DNA from 2 places in the Variovorax sp. 350MFTsu5.1 genome. Region 2 is predicted to be linked to the other one. Evidence: riboswitches for the same ligand, from Rfam matches in the RefSeq annotation. Region 2 holds a riboswitch; the other holds the start of a gene.
What was found. Region 2 has a riboswitch for glycine ahead of ABL843_RS04045 (D-amino acid dehydrogenase). Riboswitches for the same ligand answer to the same signal wherever they lie in the genome.
Positions count from the first base shown of each region.

Region 1: another riboswitch for glycine. It lies ahead of gcvT (glycine cleavage system aminomethyltransferase GcvT); the one in region 2 lies ahead of ABL843_RS04045 (D-amino acid dehydrogenase).

Region 1 covers NZ_CP157620.1:4,215,998-4,225,811, forward strand. Annotated here, with positions in the region: gene ABL843_RS19190 (TRAP transporter large permease) at 1-461, shown strand, start outside; gene ABL843_RS19195 (AraC family transcriptional regulator) at 480-1,262, opposite strand; gene ABL843_RS19200 (MFS transporter) at 1,361-2,548, shown strand; gene ABL843_RS19205 (hypothetical protein) at 2,630-3,088, shown strand; gene ABL843_RS19210 (hypothetical protein) at 3,202-3,750, shown strand; gene ABL843_RS19215 (YkvA family protein) at 3,800-4,210, shown strand; gene ABL843_RS19220 (DUF6506 family protein) at 4,524-4,733, shown strand; glycine riboswitch at 4,754-4,850, shown strand; glycine riboswitch at 4,863-4,976, shown strand; gene gcvT (glycine cleavage system aminomethyltransferase GcvT) at 5,022-6,194, shown strand; gene gcvH (glycine cleavage system protein GcvH) at 6,248-6,619, shown strand; gene gcvP (aminomethyl-transferring glycine dehydrogenase) at 6,788-9,703, shown strand; gene ABL843_RS19240 (hypothetical protein) at 9,738-9,814, opposite strand, start outside.
Region 2 covers NZ_CP157620.1:947,927-957,740, reverse strand. Annotated here, with positions in the region: gene ABL843_RS04080 (glycosyltransferase family 2 protein) at 1-815, opposite strand, end outside; gene ABL843_RS04075 (NAD-dependent epimerase/dehydratase family protein) at 851-1,681, opposite strand; gene rfbG (CDP-glucose 4,6-dehydratase) at 1,681-2,775, opposite strand; gene rfbC (dTDP-4-dehydrorhamnose 3,5-epimerase) at 2,825-3,376, opposite strand; gene rfbA (glucose-1-phosphate thymidylyltransferase RfbA) at 3,373-4,269, opposite strand; gene rfbD (dTDP-4-dehydrorhamnose reductase) at 4,293-5,183, opposite strand; gene rfbB (dTDP-glucose 4,6-dehydratase) at 5,180-6,256, opposite strand; glycine riboswitch at 6,374-6,471, shown strand; glycine riboswitch at 6,475-6,580, shown strand; gene ABL843_RS04045 (D-amino acid dehydrogenase) at 6,673-7,980, shown strand; gene ABL843_RS04040 (RtcB family protein) at 8,000-9,406, opposite strand; gene ABL843_RS04035 (FIST signal transduction protein) at 9,616-9,814, opposite strand, start outside.

The DNA of each region.
Region 1 (9,814 bases), 3.3 Mb from region 2:
CGGCCTCGGTGCTGATCATCATCGGCCTGTCGGCCTCGTTCGCGTGGATCCTGACCATCGAGGGCATTCCGCAGCAGATGGCCGAGTGGCTCATCGGCATGAACCTCTCGCCGTGGATGTTCCTGATCATCGTCAACATCTTCCTGCTGCTCTTCGGCATCTTCATCGAGCCGCTGCCCGGCGTGATGGTGCTGGCGCCGATCCTCGCGCCGGTGGCGGTGAAGCTGGGCGTCGACCCGGTGCACTTCGCGATGATCGTGATCTTCAACCTCACGCTGGGCATGATCACGCCACCGGTCGGCGGACTGCTGTTCGTGACCTGCAACGTGTCGAAGGTGCCGATGACGGCGCTGGTGAAGGAACTGGTGCCGTTCCTGTGGGCGCACGGCGCGGTGCTGCTCATCCTGACCTTCGTGCCGGCGCTGAGCACCTGGCTGCCGCACACGCTAGGGTTCAAGTAGCGCCGCAAGCTGCGGCGCTCAGCCCGGCCGGTGCAGGTACTGGCTCGGCGGCACGCCCAGCGTGCGCCGGAACATCGCGGTGAAGGCGCTCGGGCTCTCGTAGCCGTGGGCCAGCGCCACTTCAAGAATCGACGCACCCGCCGCCAGCCGGGGCAGGCTCAGCAGCAGCCTCGCCTGCCGGCACCACGCACCGAAGTTCATGCCCGTCTCGCGCTGGAACAGGCGCGCGAGCGTGCGGGTGTTCATGTGCAGACGCGAGGCCCAGTCGTCCAGCGTCGCGGGCAGCGAGGGGTCGCGCACCAGCTCTTCGCACAGCGCGGCCAGCCGGGCGTGGCGCGGCATCGGCACGTACAGCGAGAGCGCAGGCGCGGCCTCGATCTCGTCGAGGATCAGCTCCATCACGCGCTCGTCGCGGCCGCCCGGCGCGTAGTCCAGCGGCAGCGACACGGCCGTGACGATCAGCTCCCGCAGCAGCGCGCCGACGTGGATCACGCGGCATTCGCTGCCCAGGTCGGCCCGCGTGCCGGGTTCGACGAACACGGTGCGCATGCGCACCTCGCCCGCCATGCGGATCTGGTGCTCCATGCCGCCGGGCACCCACACGCCGCGACCGGTCGGCACCACCCAGCTGCCGGCGGCGGCGCTCACCAGCATCACGCCCGAGATCGCGTGGATGAGCTGGCCGCGCCGGTGCGTGTGCGGCGGAATGAAGGCATCGCCCGCCGGGTCGGTCGCCAGCACCGCGACGGCGCGCGGGGTCGACTCGCCGTGCTCCGGCCGGAGATCAATTTCTTTGTCCATTTCTCGACGATGCTTGCCAATTCGTAGCAGGAACATCTTCTCACGGCTTCCTACGATGCTTTTTTCCACTCCTCCCGCAAACGAAAGAAGCATCCGTCATGAACAAGCGCCGACTCGGGCTGCTCACCGGCACCCATGCCGTCAACGACCTCTACCAGGGCCTCGTGCCCGCCCTGCTGCCCTTCATGGTGCTGGAGCGCGGCTACAGCTACACGGCAGTCAGCGGCCTGATGCTGGCGGCCACGGGCCTGTCGAGCGTGGTGCAGCCCCTCTTCGGCCTGTACGCCGACCGGCACCCGCGCAGCTGGCTGGTGCCCACGGGCTTCCTTGTCGCCGCGCTGGGCGTGGTGCTGGCGGGGCTGGGCCAGAGCTACCTGCTGACCTGGATCGCGATGGCGCTGTGCGGGCTGGGCATCGCGGCCTACCACCCACCGGCCACGGTGGCGGCGCGCGCGGCCGGCGGCGGCTCGCAGAAGGCGATGAGCGTGTTCTCGGTGGGCGGCACCATCGGCGCCTCTTTCGCGCCGGTGCTGGCGGCCACCGTCGTGGGCGGCGGCAGCCTGTCGCACAGCTACCTGTTGGGCGTGCCGGCGCTGGCGATGGGCGTGGTGTGGTTCGCCGTGAACGCGCGGCGCGGCGCGGCCTCGGGCAACGCAGCAGCGGCCCGCAAGGCCGGCGACCACCTGATGAAGCCCCACAACGACTGGCGTGCCTTCGGGCTGCTGGTGGCGACCATCGTGGGCTGGTCGATTCCGTACGTCACGGTGATGTCGATGCTGTCGCTGCGCATCACGCGCGACCTGCAAGGTTCGGCCTTCCAGGGCGCGGCGGCGCTCACCATGTTCACGGCGGCGGGCGCCGTGGGCACGCTGATCGGCGGCTGGCTGGGCGACCGCATCGGGCGCATGGGCACGATTCGCGCCGGTTATCTGCTTGCACTGCCCTCGCTCGCGGGCATCGTGCTCGCCCCGAGCGCAGGATGGGCGCTTGCCTGCACCGCGCTCTTCGGCCTGTGCATGTTCCTGCCCTTCGCCGCGCAGGTGACGCTCGCGCAGGACTATCTGCCGCGCAACCCGGCCACGGCCAGCGGCATCGCGCTGGGGCTGGCGCTTTCGGTGGGCGGGCTGGTGTCGCCGCTCTTCGGCATGCTCTCGGACGCGCGCGGCCTCGGCGTGACGCTGACGGCAGTGCTCTGCGTGCTGTGCGTGGCGACGGTCTTCGCGCTGCGGCTGCGCAACCGCGCCATACAGGCGATGCCGGCCGACGCCGAGGGGGCCGCCGCCTGACAGCGACCCGGCGCATGTTCGCTGCCAGAATCGGGCGCAGGGCCGAAGGGCCGGCGAAACGACAAGGAGGGACACCGCGCCATGAATCGATTCCTGAGCTGCCTACTGGGGAGCGTGCTGCTGGCTCCGGCGGCCTTCGCCGCCGGGCCGGCAACGACGGTCGCGCCGGCAGCCGCCGCCGCACCGGCCGATCCCGCAGCAGGCATCCGCGAAGTCGAAGCCGCAGTGCGCGCCTGGGCCGCCGCATGGTCCGCACGCGACGTGGCCCGCTACCTCGCCGCCTATGCGAGCGACTTCACACCCCCGCGCGGCCAGGATCGCAAGGCATGGGAGACCGATCGCCGCACGCGCATCGAAGAGAAGGCCGCCATCAGCGTGGAGATCGACAGCCTCGTCATCAGCCTCAAGGGGCAGGCGGCCACCGCCAGCTTCCAGCAGACCTACAGCGCCGACAAGCTGCGCGAGAAGAGCCGCAAGACGCTGGAGCTGCAGCGCGTGGAGGGCCGCTGGCTCATCCGCAAGGAGAGCGCGGGCGGCTGAGGCAGGCGCCCGGACGAGGCGGGACGCAATGGCCCTGTAAGCCAAACGGTTCACGAAGGTGTCACCACTTGCAACCATGCTGCAGCCTTCGTTTCCCCAAAGCTGTGGCTGCCATGTTTCCCACCAAGACCGACAAGGCGCGCAACGAACTCCAGGGCGGACAGCGCACGCTCACCCAGCGCGAACGCGCCCTGCTGCTGATGGCCGACGGCCGGCGCTCCCTGACCGACTTCAGTCCCCTCTTCCCCAACCGCGATGAAGCCGAGCGGACGATCCAGGCGCTGATCGACAAGGGCTACCTGCAGGGCACGAAGGCCGCGGCGGCGGAAGCCGAGCCCCCCGCACAGCCCGCGCCCTCGCCCATCCCCGCCGTCGAGCCGATCCAGGTCGCCACCTCGGCCGACACCTTCGACGGCAAGCGTTCGCTGGCGACCACGCGCATGTTCCTGTTCGACATCTGCGAGCGCATGTTCGTGCGCCGCGACCCGAAGTTCGCGCTGCAGATGCGCGACGCCCTGCGCGAGGCGCGCGACCGCAACGCCATGCTGACCATCGCCGCGCTGATGCTCACCGAGATCGAGAAGACCGCGGGCGCGGAGCGCGCCGAGTCGCTGCGCGAGCGCATCGACCGGCTGCTGCCGCCGGCCGAAGTGATTCACTGAGGACTTCGATCGGGGCGATGGCCGCCACGGCCTGTGACACCATCGCCGGGTGAATTCCCCGCTTCCCGCCTCCACCTCGTTGTCCGAGCGCCTTCGCAGCTGGGCCAGGCGCCTCAAGCGCGACGGCGTCACCCTCTGGTTCGCCTGCCGGCACGCCTCCACGCCCTGGTATGCGAAGGCGCTGGGTGTTTTCGTGGTGGCCTATGCGCTCAGCCCGATCGACCTGATCCCCGACTTCATTCCGGTGCTGGGCTACGTCGACGACGTGCTGCTGCTGCCGGGGCTGATCTGGCTCACGATCCGGCTGATTCCCGCGTCCGTGCTCGCCGAATGCCGCGAGCGGGCCGATGCCTGGATGCAAAGCTCGGGCTCGAGGCCGACCAGCCGCTGGGGCGCCGCGCTGGTCGTGGCCGTGTGGATCGCGGTCGCCGCAGGGGCGTGGTACCTGTGGGTGCGCTGAGCGCATCGAGAAGATGGTCGTTGCGGAGCGCGCCGAATCGCTGCGAATGAAAAGCCGGCCGACGCCAGCGGCTTCGGCATTGCTTCACCGTGTCCGACCGTACATCGGACATCTGGAACCGGTGGTCATGAATCTTGCGGATGCGAAGCGCTGCAAGGTGTACGCTGAACCGAGCAAGCAGCCGCCAGAGGCACCGCTTGCCTCAACGCTCATCAATGCATAAAGGGAGAACAAGCCCATGGCTCTCACAAGTTTCGGATTCATCGTGACGGGAGACCGATTTGTCCAGCATCAGGGAACAGACAAGTTCCGAATGAAGGTCGTAGGAGTCGCAACCGCCTCCGAAGGTATCGAGGTTGCGCAGGAGATGGTTCGGGAAGGTGTACAGCTCATCGAACTCTGCGGCGGATTCAGCCCCGTGTGGGCGGGCAAGATCATCGAGGCCATCGACTACGCCGTGCCCGTTGGCGTGGTCGCGTACGGGCCGGAGTCGATCGACTCGATGCACCGTCTGTTCTCCTAGCGATACCCGATCAACTACACTCTCGAAAGTCAGGAGAGAGCCCCGCATGCCGGGGCCGCCGAAGGCGCAGGGGGCTGTTTCCCCCGAACGCTCAGGCAAAAGGACTGACGAGGCGCCGGTGAAAACCGGCGTTTCCTTGCTGGAGAGAGGCCGCCGCATCCAAAACAGGAGCAGCGGCCCACCGAAGGAGCAAACCCCGATCGTGGGGCGAATCTCTCAGGTAAAGCGGACAGCAGGGGTGGCCCATGGCTTGCGTCATGGATTTCGACTGCCCCTTTGGAGTGCCCCGTGGCCGCTTCTTCCGCCCCCGCTACCGAACTTCTCAAGACGCCGCTGTATGACCTCCACCTGGAGCTGGGCGCCCGCATGGTGCCCTTCGCCGGCTATTCGATGCCGGTCCAGTACCCGGCCGGCCTGATGGCCGAGCACAAGCACACCCGCGACGCGGCCGGCCTGTTCGACATCTCCCACATGGGTCAATTGCGCCTGGTCGGCCCCGACGCCGCGGCCGCCTTCGAGACCCTGATGCCCGTCGACGTGATCGACCTGCCCGCCGGCAAGCAGCGCTACGGCCTGCTGCTGAACGACGAGGGCGGCATCCTCGACGACCTGATGTTCTTCAACGAGGGCAACGGCTCGATCTTCGTGATCGTCAACGGCGCCTGCAAGGTGGCCGACATCGCGCACATCCAGCAGAAGATCGGCTCGCGCTGCGAGGTGCGCCCCCTGCCCGACCACGCGCTGCTCGCGCTGCAGGGCCCGCAGGCCGCGGCCACGCTGGCGCGGCTGTCGCCCGGCATCGAGCGCTTCGTGTTCATGACGGGCGGCGCGGTGCAGATCGACGGCATTGCGGCCTTCGTCACCCGCAGCGGCTACACCGGCGAAGACGGCTTCGAGATCTCGGTGGCCGCATCCGACGCCGAGCGCCTCGCCCGCCTGCTGCTGGCCCAGCCCGAGGTCAAGCCCATCGGCCTGGGCGCGCGCAATTCGCTGCGGCTCGAAGCGGGCCTTTGCCTCTACGGCAACGACATCGACACCACCACCACACCCGTCGAAGCCTCGCTCAACTGGGCGATGCAGAAGGTGCGCCGCGCGGGCGGTGCGCGCGAGGGCGGCTTTCCGGGCGCAGCGAAGGTGCTGGCGCAGCTCTCCGCAGCCACTGCAGGCGCGGCCGGCCACACCGACCACGACACGCTGAAGCGCAAGCGGGTGGGCCTGGTGGCGCTGGAGCGCATTCCGGTGCGCGACGGCACGGTGCTGCAGTCTTTCGAAGGCCAGGACATCGGCCTCGTCACCAGCGGCCTGCTCGGCCCCACGGCCGACCGCTGCATCGCCATGGGCTACGTGGCCACCGCCTTCGCCGAGCCCGGCACGCGCGTGCAGGCCATCGTGCGCGGCAAGCCGGTGCCGATGGAAGTGTCGACCATGCCCTTCGTGCCCACCCGCTACTACCGCGGCTGACCGGCTAGGCTCTGCACCCCCGATCCATTTTTTCCACGAGGAGTTTTTCCACCATGAGCATCAAGTACACCAAGGACCACGAATGGGTGTCGGCCGAAGGCGACGCGGCCACCGTCGGCATCACCGTGCACGCGCAGGACGCGCTGGGCGACGTGGTGTTCGTCGACCTGCCCGAAGTCGGCAAGACCTTCGCCCAGGGCGAAGTCGCCGGTGTCGTCGAATCGGTGAAGGCCGCCGCCGACGTGTTCATGCCCGTCTCGGGCGAGATCACCGAAGTGAACGAAGCGCTGCGCGCCGACCCCTCTCTCGCCAACAGCGACCCGCTGGCCGCCGGCTGGTTCTTCAAGGTCAAGCTGAGCGACCCCTCGCAGCTCGACGCGCTGCTGGACGCGGCCTCGTACGACAAGTTCGCTGCCGAATCCTGATCCTCGAAATCGGACAGCCGAACGCAGAAGGAATACAAAAACTACGCAGAAGTCGCAGAAGAAACCGAATCATCTTTTGGTTTTCCTTCTGCGACCTCTGCGAAACCTTCGCGACTTCTGCGTTCTGACCCCGCTTCCCCGCCCCAAGCTCTTATCAACAGCACTGCCATGTCGAAGCCCGCTGCCCTCCCCACCCTGCAAGAACTCGAGAACGCCGAAGAATTCATTGCCCGCCACATCGGCATCGACGCGGCGGACGAGGCGCGCATGCTGCCGGCGATCGGGTCGGAAACGCGCGCGGAGCTGATCGACGGCATCGTGCCCGCCGCCATCCGCCGCTCGAAGCCGATGCGCCTGCCCGCGCCGGTCACCGAAGCCGATGCGCTGGCCGAGCTGAAGGCGATGGCATCGAAGAACAAGGTGTTCCGCAACTTCATCGGCCAAGGCTACTACGGCAACCACACGCCGGGCGTGATCCTGCGCAACATCCTCGAGAACCCCGCCTGGTACACCGCCTACACGCCCTACCAGGCCGAGATCTCGCAGGGCCGCATGGAAGCCCTGCTCAACTTCCAGACGATGGTGTGCGACCTCACGGGCATGGCCATCGCCAACGCCTCGATGCTCGACGAAGCCACGGCCGCCGCCGAGGCCATGACGCTGGCCAAGCGCAGCGTGAAAAGCAAGAGCAACGTGTTCCTCGTCTCGGGCGACTGCCATCCGCAGACCATCGAAGTCATCAAGACCCGCGCCGCGCCGCTGGGCATCGAGGTCAAGGTGAGCACCGTGTCGGAAACGCTGCCGCACCTGATGGTGAGCGGCGCCTTCTTCGGCGTGCTCGCGCAGTACCCCGCCACCACCGGCCATGTGCACGACCTGCGCCCGCTTGCGGGCCATGCGCACCAGTGCGACGCCGCCTTCATCGTCGCGGCCGACCTGCTGGCGCTGACGCTGCTCGCGCCTCCGGGCGAATGGGGCGCCGACATCGTGTGCGGCACCACGCAGCGCTTCGGCATGCCGCTTTGCAACGGTGGCCCGCACGCCGCCTACCTGGCCTGCCGCGACGAGTTCAAGCGCTCGCTGCCGGGCCGCCTGGTGGGCGTGAGCGTCGACACGCACGGCCAGCCGGCCTACCGCCTCGCGCTGCAGACGCGCGAGCAGCACATCCGCCGCGAGAAGGCCACTTCCAACATCTGTACCGCGCAGGTGCTGCCGGCCGTGGTGGCCAGCATGTACGCCGTGTACCACGGCCCCGACGGCCTCACCCGCATCGCGCAGCGCGTGGCCGCGCTCACCGCCGTGCTGGCCAAGGGCCTCTCGCAGATGGGCCGCGAACCCGTGAACGCCACCGCGTTCGACTCTCTGACCATCCGCACCGGCGAAGACACGCAGGCGATCATCGAGCGCGCGCAGGCGGCCGGCGTCAACCTGCGCCAGCGCCTGCAGCAGCACCTGGGCATCTCGCTGGACGAGACCAGCACGCGCGCCGACGTCGAGACGCTGTGGACCCTGTTCGCGCCCGCCGGCACGAAGGCGCCGCGCTTCGACGATCTTTCGGGCAGCACCGTGCCGCTGATCCCCGAAGACCTGCGCCGCACCAGCGCGTTCCTCACGCACCCGGTGTTCAACACGCACAAGAGCGAGACGGCGATGCTGCGCTACATCCGCAGCCTGTCGGACAAGGATCTGGCGCTCGACCGCAGCATGATCCCGCTGGGCAGCTGCACCATGAAGCTCAACGCGACCAGCGAGATGATCCCCATCACCTGGCCCGAGTTCGCCAACATCCACCCCTTCGCGCCGGCCGACCAGCTGCAGGGCTACGCCCAGCTCGACGCCCAGCTGCGTGCCTGGCTGTGCGAGGCGACCGGCTACGCGGGCATCAGCCTGCAGCCCAATGCGGGCTCGCAGGGCGAGTACGCGGGCCTGCTGGCCATCAAGTCCTTCCATGAGGCCAAGGGCCAGGGCCGTCGCAACATCTGCCTGATTCCGTCTTCCGCGCACGGCACCAATCCGGCCAGCGCGCAGATGGTGGGCCTGCAGGTGGTGGTGACGGCCTGCGACGCGCAGGGCAACGTCGACATCGACGACCTCAAGCGCGCCTGCGAGAAGCACAGCGCCAACCTGGCCGCGGTGATGATCACCTACCCCAGCACCCACGGCGTGTTCGAGACCCGCGTGAAGGAGCTGTGCGAACTGGTGCATGAACATGGCGGCCGCGTGTACGTGGACGGTGCCAACATGAACGCGCTGGTCGGCGTGGCCGCGCCGGGCGAGTTCGGCGGCGACGTGAGCCACCTGAACCTGCACAAGACCTTCTGCATTCCGCACGGCGGCGGCGGCCCCGGCGTGGGCCCGGTCTGCGTGGTGGAAGACCTCGTGCCCTACCTGCCGGGCCATGCCACGGCCGGCGTGGCGTCGAACGGCGTGGGCGCGGTGTCGGCCGCGCCGCTGGGCAATGCGGCCGTGCTGCCGATCAGCTGGATGTACTGCCGCATGATGGGCGCCAAGGGCCTGCAGGCCGCGACCGAGACGGCCATCCTGAGCGCCAACTACATCAGCGCGCGCCTGAAGGACCACTACCCGACGCTATATTCCAGCCCCAACGGCCACGTCGCGCACGAGTGCATCCTGGACCTGCGCCCGCTCAAGGACACCAGCGGCGTCACCGCAGAGGACGTAGCCAAGCGCCTGATCGACTACGGCTTCCACGCGCCCACGCTGAGCTTCCCCGTGCCCGGCACGCTGATGGTGGAGCCCACCGAAAGCGAGCCGCTGGCCGAGCTCGACCGTTTCATCGACGCGATGATCGCCATCCGCGGCGAGATCCGCCGCATCGAGGAAGGCGTCTGGCCGAAGGAGGACAACCCGCTCAAGCACGCGCCGCACACGGCCGCGAGCCTGCTGGGCACCGAGTGGAGCCACCCCTACTCGCGCGAACTCGGCGCCTTCCCGCTGGCCGAGCTCAAGAACGCCAAGTACTGGCCGCCGGTCGGCCGCGTCGACAACGTCTACGGCGACCGCAACCTGTTCTGCAGCTGCGTGCCGGTGAGCGAGTACAGCGAGGAAGCCGAAGAGGCCTGAGCGAAGTGACCGAAGGAAAGGAAGCCGCGTCCTTCTATGACGAAGGGTCGCGGCGGTAGGTCGCCCACTTCACGGTGAGGATGTCGGCCGCGATCTTCGCGGCATTGACGC
Region 2 (9,814 bases):
CCGATGCCAAAAAGGACCAGCAACTGGATGCTGACGAATCCGCGGGGAAGGTCTGGTTGCAGCAACCTCAGGGCAATGTAATACACCGATGCCGCAAGGCATCCGAGAAGGATGACGACGCCCAGGAAGGACGCCATCCGAAGCGGCACCGTCGAATGATTGAAGACGGCCGTCAACCCCAGGCGCATCAAGCGCATGACGTTGAACTTGCTCTCACCGACAGTGCGCGCATCGCGATCGTACGCAATGCCGGTCTGGTTGAAGCCCATGCCGGCGATCATCCCGCGAAGGTAGGGATTGCTGGTGCGCGATTTCGCTATGGCCTCGATCACCGCGCGATCGACCAGGCGGAAGTCCCCTGCATCGCGAGGAATTGGATGCTCGCTGACCCTGTCGATGACCCAGTAGCCGCATTTGCGGATCAGGTTCATCAGCATGCCCTCGCGCCGCTTGCGCCGGATGCCATAGATCACATGGAACCCCTGCTGCCAGAGTGCGAAGAACTCCTCCAGCATCTCAGGGGGATCCTGCAGGTCGGCGTCGATCTGCATGACAGCATCGCCACGCGCGTGCAGGTAGTTGGCGAGGATCGAACTCTGGAATCCGAAATTGCGCGAAAACCTCAATGCCCGTACGCGACTGTCCTTTTCAGCCAGTTTCGCAAGCATTGGCCAGGTGTCGTCTTCCGAGTGGTTGTCGGTGAAGACGAACTCGAGGTCGCATCGGTCGGCCATGCGCTCCCCGAGAACGACCAATCGGGCGTACAAAGCCTCGAGGTTGCCCGCCTCGTTGAGGACCGGAATGGCAATGGACACGAGAGGTCTCGTTGCGGACAAATGATTACCTCCGTTCATGCTTGCTTCTTCTGCAATTCTGATAGTTGGGCCTGAACATAGGCTGCCACGCCCTGCAATGCCGGCCGGAAATCGACCTGTTCGAGCAATCGCGGCCTCGGCAGGATCGTGGCGTAGTTGTCATCGGGTGGCTCGGGGCGTGCTCCGATGCGTAACAGATCCGGCCGGCCCACGGCATCGAATACATGAGTGGCCAGCTCGGCCAGCGTAACCGGCGCGCCATGGCTCAACGGCACCACGCCCGTCACACCCGCATCGAGCAAGGCATTCAAGGCAGCCGCCTCGTCTTCGACATGATGGTACTCGCGCAATTGCCGGCCCGGCGACATCTCGAAAGGGTGATCGTGACGCAATGCATCAAAGAGTTGCCCCAGAAACATGAATGGTGCAGGCGCCCCGCCGCCATAGAGCGTATGGATTTGCAGATGCAGCACGTCGTCACCGGCTGTCGCGCGCTCTTGCGCAAACAATCCCAGTTCTGCCTTGCTTGCGATGTACGGGTTCGGATGCCGAGTCAATCGCTCCATCACGGTGCCGCATGTCACGACACGCATGCCCGCCCTGCATGCGCCCTCGATGATCCGCTTGGGCAGATCGACGTTAACCTGGCGATGCTCGGTTGCGGACAGCGCCGGGTCCAGCAGTCCCGCGGAGACCAGCACCACCGACTTCGACGGAACCGCACTGAAGAACCGCTCCACCAGATCGGCGGCCCCAGGCCGCCACCAGCCTTCATAGACAGTGCGATCCAGCAACGTGGACTCACCAGACGGCCGGGACGCGCAGACCGCCTGCCCCAGGCGTCCTCGCCCACCGACGAGATACATCATTCGCGAATGTCCCCGCGCCAGGCATCGATCTGAGCGAGAGTGATGTCTTTCGCGGCGTGTGGTGCTTCGTAGTACTTGCGGTACCAGGCGGCCGTCTCCCGCACCACGCGATGCGTGTCCCATGCCGGCACCCAGCCAAGGAGGTTATGGGCAAGCGAACTATCGAGCGCCAACGCACCGGCTTCGGGAAGCGGGTTGTCCATGAACTCGAGCGGCGGACGCTGCCACTCATCGCTCATCAACTCCAGGACTTCGCGTACCGAATACTGCTTCGGATCGTGCGGCCCGAGGTTCCAGGCCCGCGCGACGTCCTGTGGATTCGGGCCGATCAGCTTGGACATCAACAGCAGATAGCCATGGACAAGCGCCAATACGTGCTGCCATGGCCTCGTGGCCTGCGGGTAGCGCAGCGTGAGCGGCGTCGCGCTCACGACGCTGCGAACGAAATCGGGAATGAGCCGATCCTCGGACCAGTCGCCACCGCCGACTATGTTGCCGCCACGCGCCGTGGCGATCGCAGGCCCCTTGCCCTCGGCGAAGGGGTAGGACGCGGCATAGCTCTGGATCACCATCTCGGCGGAAGCCTTCGAAGCGCTATAGGGGTCCTTGCCTCCCAGCGGGTCGTTCTCCCGATAGGGCCACGGCCACTCGTTGTTGCGATAAACCTTGTCCGTGGTCACGCAGACCACGCCACGCACACCGCCCGTGACACGGGCCGCTTCAAGCACATGCGCTGTGCCCTGAGCGTTGACCAGGAACGTCCTCAGCGGCTCGCGATACGAACGACGCACCAGCGGTTGCGCGGCGAGGTGAAGGACCAGCTCGGGTTTGAAAGCCTGCATCGCGGCGAGGAGCCGTTCGTAGTCGACGATGTCGCCCAGCGTACCCGGCACATCTTTCTCAAGCCCGGCTGCGGCAAACAGCGAGGGCGTTGTCTCCGGCGGCAGCGAATAGCCTTCGACGATAGCCCCGATCGACTGCAGCCACAGGCAGGCCCATCCACCCGTGAAACCGGTGTGGCCCGTCACAAAAACCCGGCGGCCACGTAAATCTTTCTCAAATTCCGCCATATCAGTCATTTTTTTGTTCATTCCCCATCAACAAGCTCATTCAATCAGCATGCAACGCGCGGCAAGGACATCAGTTCTCGAAAAGCTCCGCCTGGTCTATCGAATGCCCCGCCAGATCCTTCGCGGAGAGGATCGGTGCAATCCCGATATCGGGCCACCGGATACCTATGGTCTTGTCGTCCCATCGGATGGCCCGTTCGTGCGCGGGCGCGTAGTAGTCAGTAGTCTTGTAGAGGAAATCCGCTGATTCGCTAAGTACCAGGAAACCGTGCGCAAAACCTTCGGGCACCCACAATTGCTTGTGGTTGTCTTCCGTGAGTTCGACGCCCACCCACTGGCCGAAAGTCGATGAGGAGCGGCGAATGTCCACGGCCACGTCGAACACGGCGCCACGCGCTACGCGCACCAGCTTGCCCTGTGTTTGCGCCAGCTGATAGTGCAATCCGCGCAAGACACCCTTGGCCGAACGCGAGTGATTGTCCTGGACGAACTCGACATGCCGACCCACAGCCTCGTCGAAGGCCTTGCCGTTGAAACTCTCGTAGAAGAAACCTCGTGCATCGCCGAAAACCTTCGGCTCGATGACCAGCACATCAGGAATCGCGGTCGGTATCGCCTTCACGAACGGACCTCCTCACCGAGTAGATGCTTCAGGTACTTTCCGTACCCACTCTTGGCCAACGGTGCCGCAAGCTTCTCGAGCTGTTCGCCCGTGATGAACCCATTGCGCCACGCGATCTCTTCCGGACACGCAATCTTCAACCCCTGCCGATGCTCCAGCGTCGCAATGAACTGCCCCGCTTCCAGCAGGCTGTCGTGCGTCCCGGTATCGAGCCAAGCGTAACCGCGCTGCATGATCTGCACATTGAGCTGATCGCGGTCCAGGTACGCCTGGTTGACGGCGGTGATCTCGAGCTCGCCGCGCGCGCTCGGCTTCACCGCCTTCGCGATGTCCACCACCTGGTTGTCATAGAAGTACAGACCGGTGACCGCATAGCTGCTCTTGGGCTTCAGCGGCTTCTCTTCGATGCTGCTCGCCTTGCCATTGCCGTCGAACGCAACGACGCCGTAGCGCTCCGGATCCTGGACGTGATAGGCGAACACGGTGGCACCGGAAGTCTTCGCATCCGCATCGGCCAGCAGGTGCACGAAGTCGTGCCCGTAATAGATGTTGTCGCCCAGCACCAGCGCACTCGGCGAGTTCCCGACGAACTCGTCGCCGATGATGAAGGCTTGCGCGAGCCCGTCCGGGCTCGGCTGCACTGCGTACTGCAGGTTGATACCCCACTGGCTGCCATCCCCTAGCAGTTGCTGGAAGCGCGGTGTGTCCTGCGGCGTGCTGATGATCAGGATGTCGCGCATGCCGCCGAGCATCAAGGTGGTGAGCGGGTAGTAGATCATCGGCTTGTCGTACACGGGCAGGAGTTGCTTGCTCATCGCCAGCGTGGCCGGATGCAGGCGCGTGCCCGAACCACCGGCCAGGATGATGCCCTTGCGTTGCGTCGTCTTGGTCATGCTCTTTCTTCTCGTGGGATTCTTCAAAGGATCTCGCGCAGCATGCGCGCGACGCCTTCCTGCCATGGGGGCAGGCGCAGGCCGAACGTGGTCTGCAGCTTGCTGGTATCGAGGCGCGAGTTGTGCGGGCGCTTCGCGGGCGTCGGGAATGCGCTGGTCGGCACGGGCTCGACGGCGTCGGGCCCGGCCTTGAGTTCGACGCCGGCCTGCTGCGCCATTTCGAGCACGAAGCGCGCGTAGCCGTACCACGTCGTTTCGCCGCCGGCGATCGCGTGATAGAGGCCGACCTTGGAGGGCTCCTGCAGCGTCGCGCGGATAGCGTGCGCCGTGACGTCGGCCAATAGCTCCGCGCCGGTGGGCGCACCGAACTGGTCGTCGATGACAGTCAGCTTGTCGCGCTCCTTCGCCAAGCGCAGCATGGTCTTGGCGAAGTTGCCGCCGCGCGCGGCGTACACCCAGCTGGTGCGGAAGATCAGGTGCCTGGCGCAGTGCCGGGCCACCAGTTGTTCGCCTTCGAGCTTGGTGCTGCCGTACACGCTGAGGGGGCCGGTCGCATCGCCTTCCTTCCACGGCATGGTGCCGCTGCCATCGAAGACGTAGTCGGTCGAGTAGTGGACCATCAGCGCGCCGATCTTCTGGGCCGCCTCGGCCACCACGCCGGGCGACGTGGCGTTGAGCTTGCGCGCTAACTCGGGTTCGCTCTCGGCCTTGTCGACGGCGGTGTGTGCCGCTGCATTGACGATCACGTCGGGGCGCACCTTGAGCACCGTGTCGGCGAGTTCCTCGGGCCGGCAGAAATCCGCATGGAAATCGGTGCTGTCGAAGTCGAGCGCGACCAGTTCACCGAGCGGCGCCAGGCTGCGCTGCAGTTCCCAGCCGACCTGGCCGCCCTTGCCCAGCAGCAGCAGCTTCATGCCACGGCCTTCGCGTTGTTGTCGTACTGCTTCTCGACCCATTCGCGGTACGCGCCGCTTTGCACGTTGCGCACCCATTCGCTGTTCGCGAGATACCACTCGACGGTCTTGCGGATGCCGGTGTCGAAGGTTTCGGCGGGCTTCCAGCCGAGTTCGCGCTCGAGCTTGCGCGCGTCGATGGCGTAGCGGCGGTCGTGGCCGGGACGGTCGGTGACGTAGGTGATCTGTTCCTTGTACGGCTTGCCGTCGGCGCGGGGGCGCAGTTCGTCGAGCAGGGCGCAGACTGTGTTGACGATCTCGATGTTGGGCTTCTCGTTCCAGCCGCCGACGTTGTAGGTCTCGCCGAGCTTGCCGGCTTCGAGAACGCGGCGGATGGCGCTGCAGTGGTCCTTCACGTAGAGCCAGTCGCGCACCTGCATGCCGTCGCCGTACACGGGCAGGTTCTTGCCGGCCAGCGCGTTGACGATCATCAGCGGGATCAGCTTCTCGGGGAAATGGAACGGGCCGTAGTTGTTCGAGCAGTTGGTGGTGAGCACCGGCAGGCCGTAGGTGTGGTGCCAGGCGCGCACGAGGTGGTCGCTGGCGGCCTTGCTGGCCGAATAGGGGCTGTTGGGCTCGTACTTGTTCTCTTCGGTGAAGGCCGGGTCGGTCTTGGAGAGCGAACCGTAGACCTCGTCGGTCGAGACGTGCAGGAAGCGGAAGGCCGACTTCTGCTCGGCCGGCAGTGCGCCCCAGAAGCCGCGCACCGATTCAAGCAGGCGGAAGGTGCCGAGCACGTTGGTCTGCACGAAGTCCTCGGGGCCGTGGATCGAGCGGTCCACATGCGACTCGGCGGCGAAGTTGACCACGGCGCGGGGCTTGTGCTCGGCGAGCAGGCGGTCGATCAGGGCGCTGTCGCCGATGTCGCCCTGCACGAAGATGTGCTTGGGGTTGCCCTTGAGAGACGCGAGGGTCTCGAGGTTGCCGGCGTAGGTCAGCTTGTCGAGATTAACGACGGGCTCGTCGCTGTTCGCGATCCAGTCGAGTACGAAGTTGGCGCCAATGAAGCCGGCGCCGCCGGTAACCAGGATCATGAAGTCCCCTGCAGTTATGTGGAACGATCGCCGTCCGGCAGATCAACAGGTGATTATCCCATTGGCCCAAGGGAGAGAATCCAGAGGTTGGCGCCCGAGCAGGCTCCGCCTACAATCGCCTCCACTGCAGGAGAGCGGGCCACCCGGTGGCCCTACCGAAGGCGCAAACTCCCATAAACGCTCAGGTCGGCCTCGCAAGGGCCTGTACTGCAACAACTGAAACGCCGTCTGGAGAGCCGCCACGCCATGTGGCGCACCGAAGGAGCAAACCCTCTGCGGGCGCAGCGGGTGAATCTCTCAGGTACCGAGGACAGGGGGAGCGGCAACTTGGACTGCGGTCGTCCGGTTGTTTTTGCTATTCATTCAATAGCAATCCACGCCCGCCGTTCAAGCGCTGCAACCTCAAGGTACTTGAAATGCGCGTGATCGTCCTCGGCGCCGGCCTGCTCGGCGTGACTTCGGCTTACTACCTCCAGCAACTCGGCCACGAAGTGACCGTGATCGACCGGCAGGCCACCCCGGCCGCCGAAACCAGCTTCGCCAACGGCGGGCAGATCTCCGTCAGCCATGCCGAACCCTGGGCCAACCCCAGCGCGCCGCTGAAGGTGCTGCAATGGCTGGGCAAGGAAGACGCCCCGCTGCTCTTCCGCATGCGCGCCGACATGCGTCAGTGGCTCTGGGGCCTGCAGTTCCTGCGCGAATGCACGCCGGCGCGCACCCGCCACAACATCGAACAGATCGTTCGTCTGGGCACATACAGCCGTTCGATGTTGCAACAGTTGCGCCGCGACACCGGCCTCAGCTACGACCAGCGCACCCAGGGCATCCTCCACTTCTACACGACGCAGAAGGAGTTCGACGGTGCTCTCGAGCCCGCCGAGCAGATGCGCACCCTGGGCTGCGAGCGCCGCGTCATCTCGGCCGACGAGGCCGTGAAGATCGAGCCCGCCCTCGCCCACATCCGCCCCAAGCTGGCCGGCGCCACCTACACGGCCGAGGACGAATCCGGCGACGCCAACCGCTTCGCGCGCGAACTCGTCGGGCTGGCCGCCGCCGCGGGCGTGAAGTTCCTGATGAGCCACACCGTCACCGCGCTGCGCGAGGCCGGCGGCAGCATCGACCACGTCGAGGCCACCGACAGCGAAGGCCGCTTCCAGCGCATCCGCGGCGACGCCTTCGTGCTAGCGATGGGCTCGCTGAGCCCGCTCTACGCCGCGCCCCTCGGCATCCGGCTGCCGATCTACCCGGCCAAGGGCTACTCGGTGACGCTGCCCGTCAGGGACGCCTCCAAGGCCCATCAGGTCTCGCTGACGGATGACGAATTCAAGCTCGTCTTCTCGCGCTACACCTCGGCTTCGGGCGACCGCTTGCGCATCGCCGGCACCGCCGAGCTCAACGGCTACGACCGCGACCTCAACCGCGTGCGCTGCGAGGCCATCGTGCGCCGCGTCGAAGAACTCTTCCCCGGCGCCGGCGACACCACCCAGGCCCAGTTCTGGACCGGCCTGCGCCCCGCCACGCCGAGCAATGTCCCGCTGATCGGCAAGACGAAGCTGCCGAACCTGTTCCTGAACACCGGCCACGGCACCCTGGGCTGGACGCACGCCTGCGGCTCGGGCAAGTCGATCGCGCGGATCGTGAGCGGGCTGGAGCCGGAGGTGGATTTCGCGTTCACGGGGATGCCTGCGCCCAAGCTGCGCGTTCCGCAGCCCGCCCTGAGCTGACGAGCCGGCAGGCCCCGGATCACGCCTTGAAGGTGATCCAGGGCCTGAGCCGCACCGCGCATCGAATCAGCCCGGCGCGCTCCTGTGCGTCGATCACCTCGCCGATCGGCTTGTAGGCCTGCGGAGCCTCCTCGATCCGGCGCTCCTCGCGCAAGGTCACGCATTGCCAGCTGGCCTGGGGGTCGGCGGGCGCTGGCCGCATCGCGCGCACCTGTTGCCGGCGCATCCGTCGGCCGGCACCGTGGCTGCACGACCAGAGCCAGTCCTCGTGCCCGAGCCCGGAGGCCAGATAAGAGTAGTCGCCCATCGAGCCCGGAATGAGCGCCAAGTCGCCCGCGTTCGCCGGCGTCGCTCCCTTGCGGTGGATGTTCATGCCGTGTTCCCGCAGCACGACGTTGTGCGGCACGTCCACCACCAGCTTCGACGACGCGGCGCCGAGCAGTTCGGCGAAATCCTTCCGCACCAGCTCGGCCAGCACGACCCGGTTGGCCCACGCGTAGCGCGCCGCCACGCCCATGGCCTCCAGGTATTCGTCGGCCAGCGGCCCCGCCAGACCATAGAGACCGCTCTTCGGATGGCGCAAGCCCTTGGGCCATTCGTCGCGGGCACGGTCCATCCAGCGGCCACCCACATGGAACCCGATGTCGCGCGAGCCGCTGTGGATCATCACGACCACATCTCCTGTCTTCAGGCCCGCACGGTAGGCCTCGTGGCGGTCCAGGACATGGTCGACCACCTGCAGCTCCACGAAATGGTTGCCGCTGCCCGGTGTGCCGAGGCAGGGGTCGCGGAACACCTCGTGGCGGCCGCCGGTGTAGGCCTCGGGTGCGTGCCGCGCACTGCCGCCGAAGTTTGCGAGGCCGATGCAGGCATCGAGCTCGGCCTGCATCCGGTCGCGGTCGCACGACGACCACAGCCCGCCGCTGCGCACCGCCTCCAGGAAGGCCGAGGGGCCCACGTCGAACAACGCCCTGAACGCCGCCGTGTGCACCGGCACGTCGCGGCCGTTGTCGAGCAGGCTGCGCGTGAGCCGCTCGACCAGCCGCGTCTTGTGCGGAGCCACCTGGTCGAGCGTGAGCCCGGTGGTCAGCAGCCGCATGCCGCAGTTGATGTCGGTGCCCACCGCCGCCGGAATGACGAAGTCGGGATCGGTCGCGACGACGCTGCCGACGGGCGCGACGGAGCCCGGGTGGAAGTCGGGCGTCGCGCAGGCCTTGCACACTCCCTTCCCACCGTTGGGCGAGCGCACGCTGGCGAATGCCAGCAACTGGTTCACCGCCTTCTCTTCCAGCGGAAGGCTGGGCGGCAGGAGCACCGTGGCCTGCGAGGCCTCATGGTGCAGGTGATAGACGCCGTCGCGGTAGTCGACGGCAATGCCGGCGCGCGAGAAGGCACGCTGGAGTCTCGAGAAACGAGGATCGCTCATGGCTGCTGTTCCATTCGGGAAACCATGTCGGTTTCCTGCCTCGTCGCACTTTGCGTGGCGAGGCGAAAAAGATCGGCCGCGCTCGCGGGAGACGCGATGCGCGGCTGGCTCTTTCTTGCAGCAGCAGAGATTCAAGAAAGCGGGCGGATTCTAGCGACGCATCCTCCCGCCGAAAACTCGCCCGTCGCTTTTTCGCGTCGGGCGCCGGGTCAGTCGGGCGCAGTGAAAACCGTCAACACTCCCGTATACCCATACAGATGGTGCCGCGCGATCTCCCCCGCGGCGAAGAAGCCCACCAGCGGCACATCGCCCAGCGCGTGGCGCACGATCTGCAGCTCCGCCCCCGGCGCGCCGAAGTGCGGGCCGCCGCGGCCGGAGCAGCTCACGTACACGGCCCCAGCGATGCGG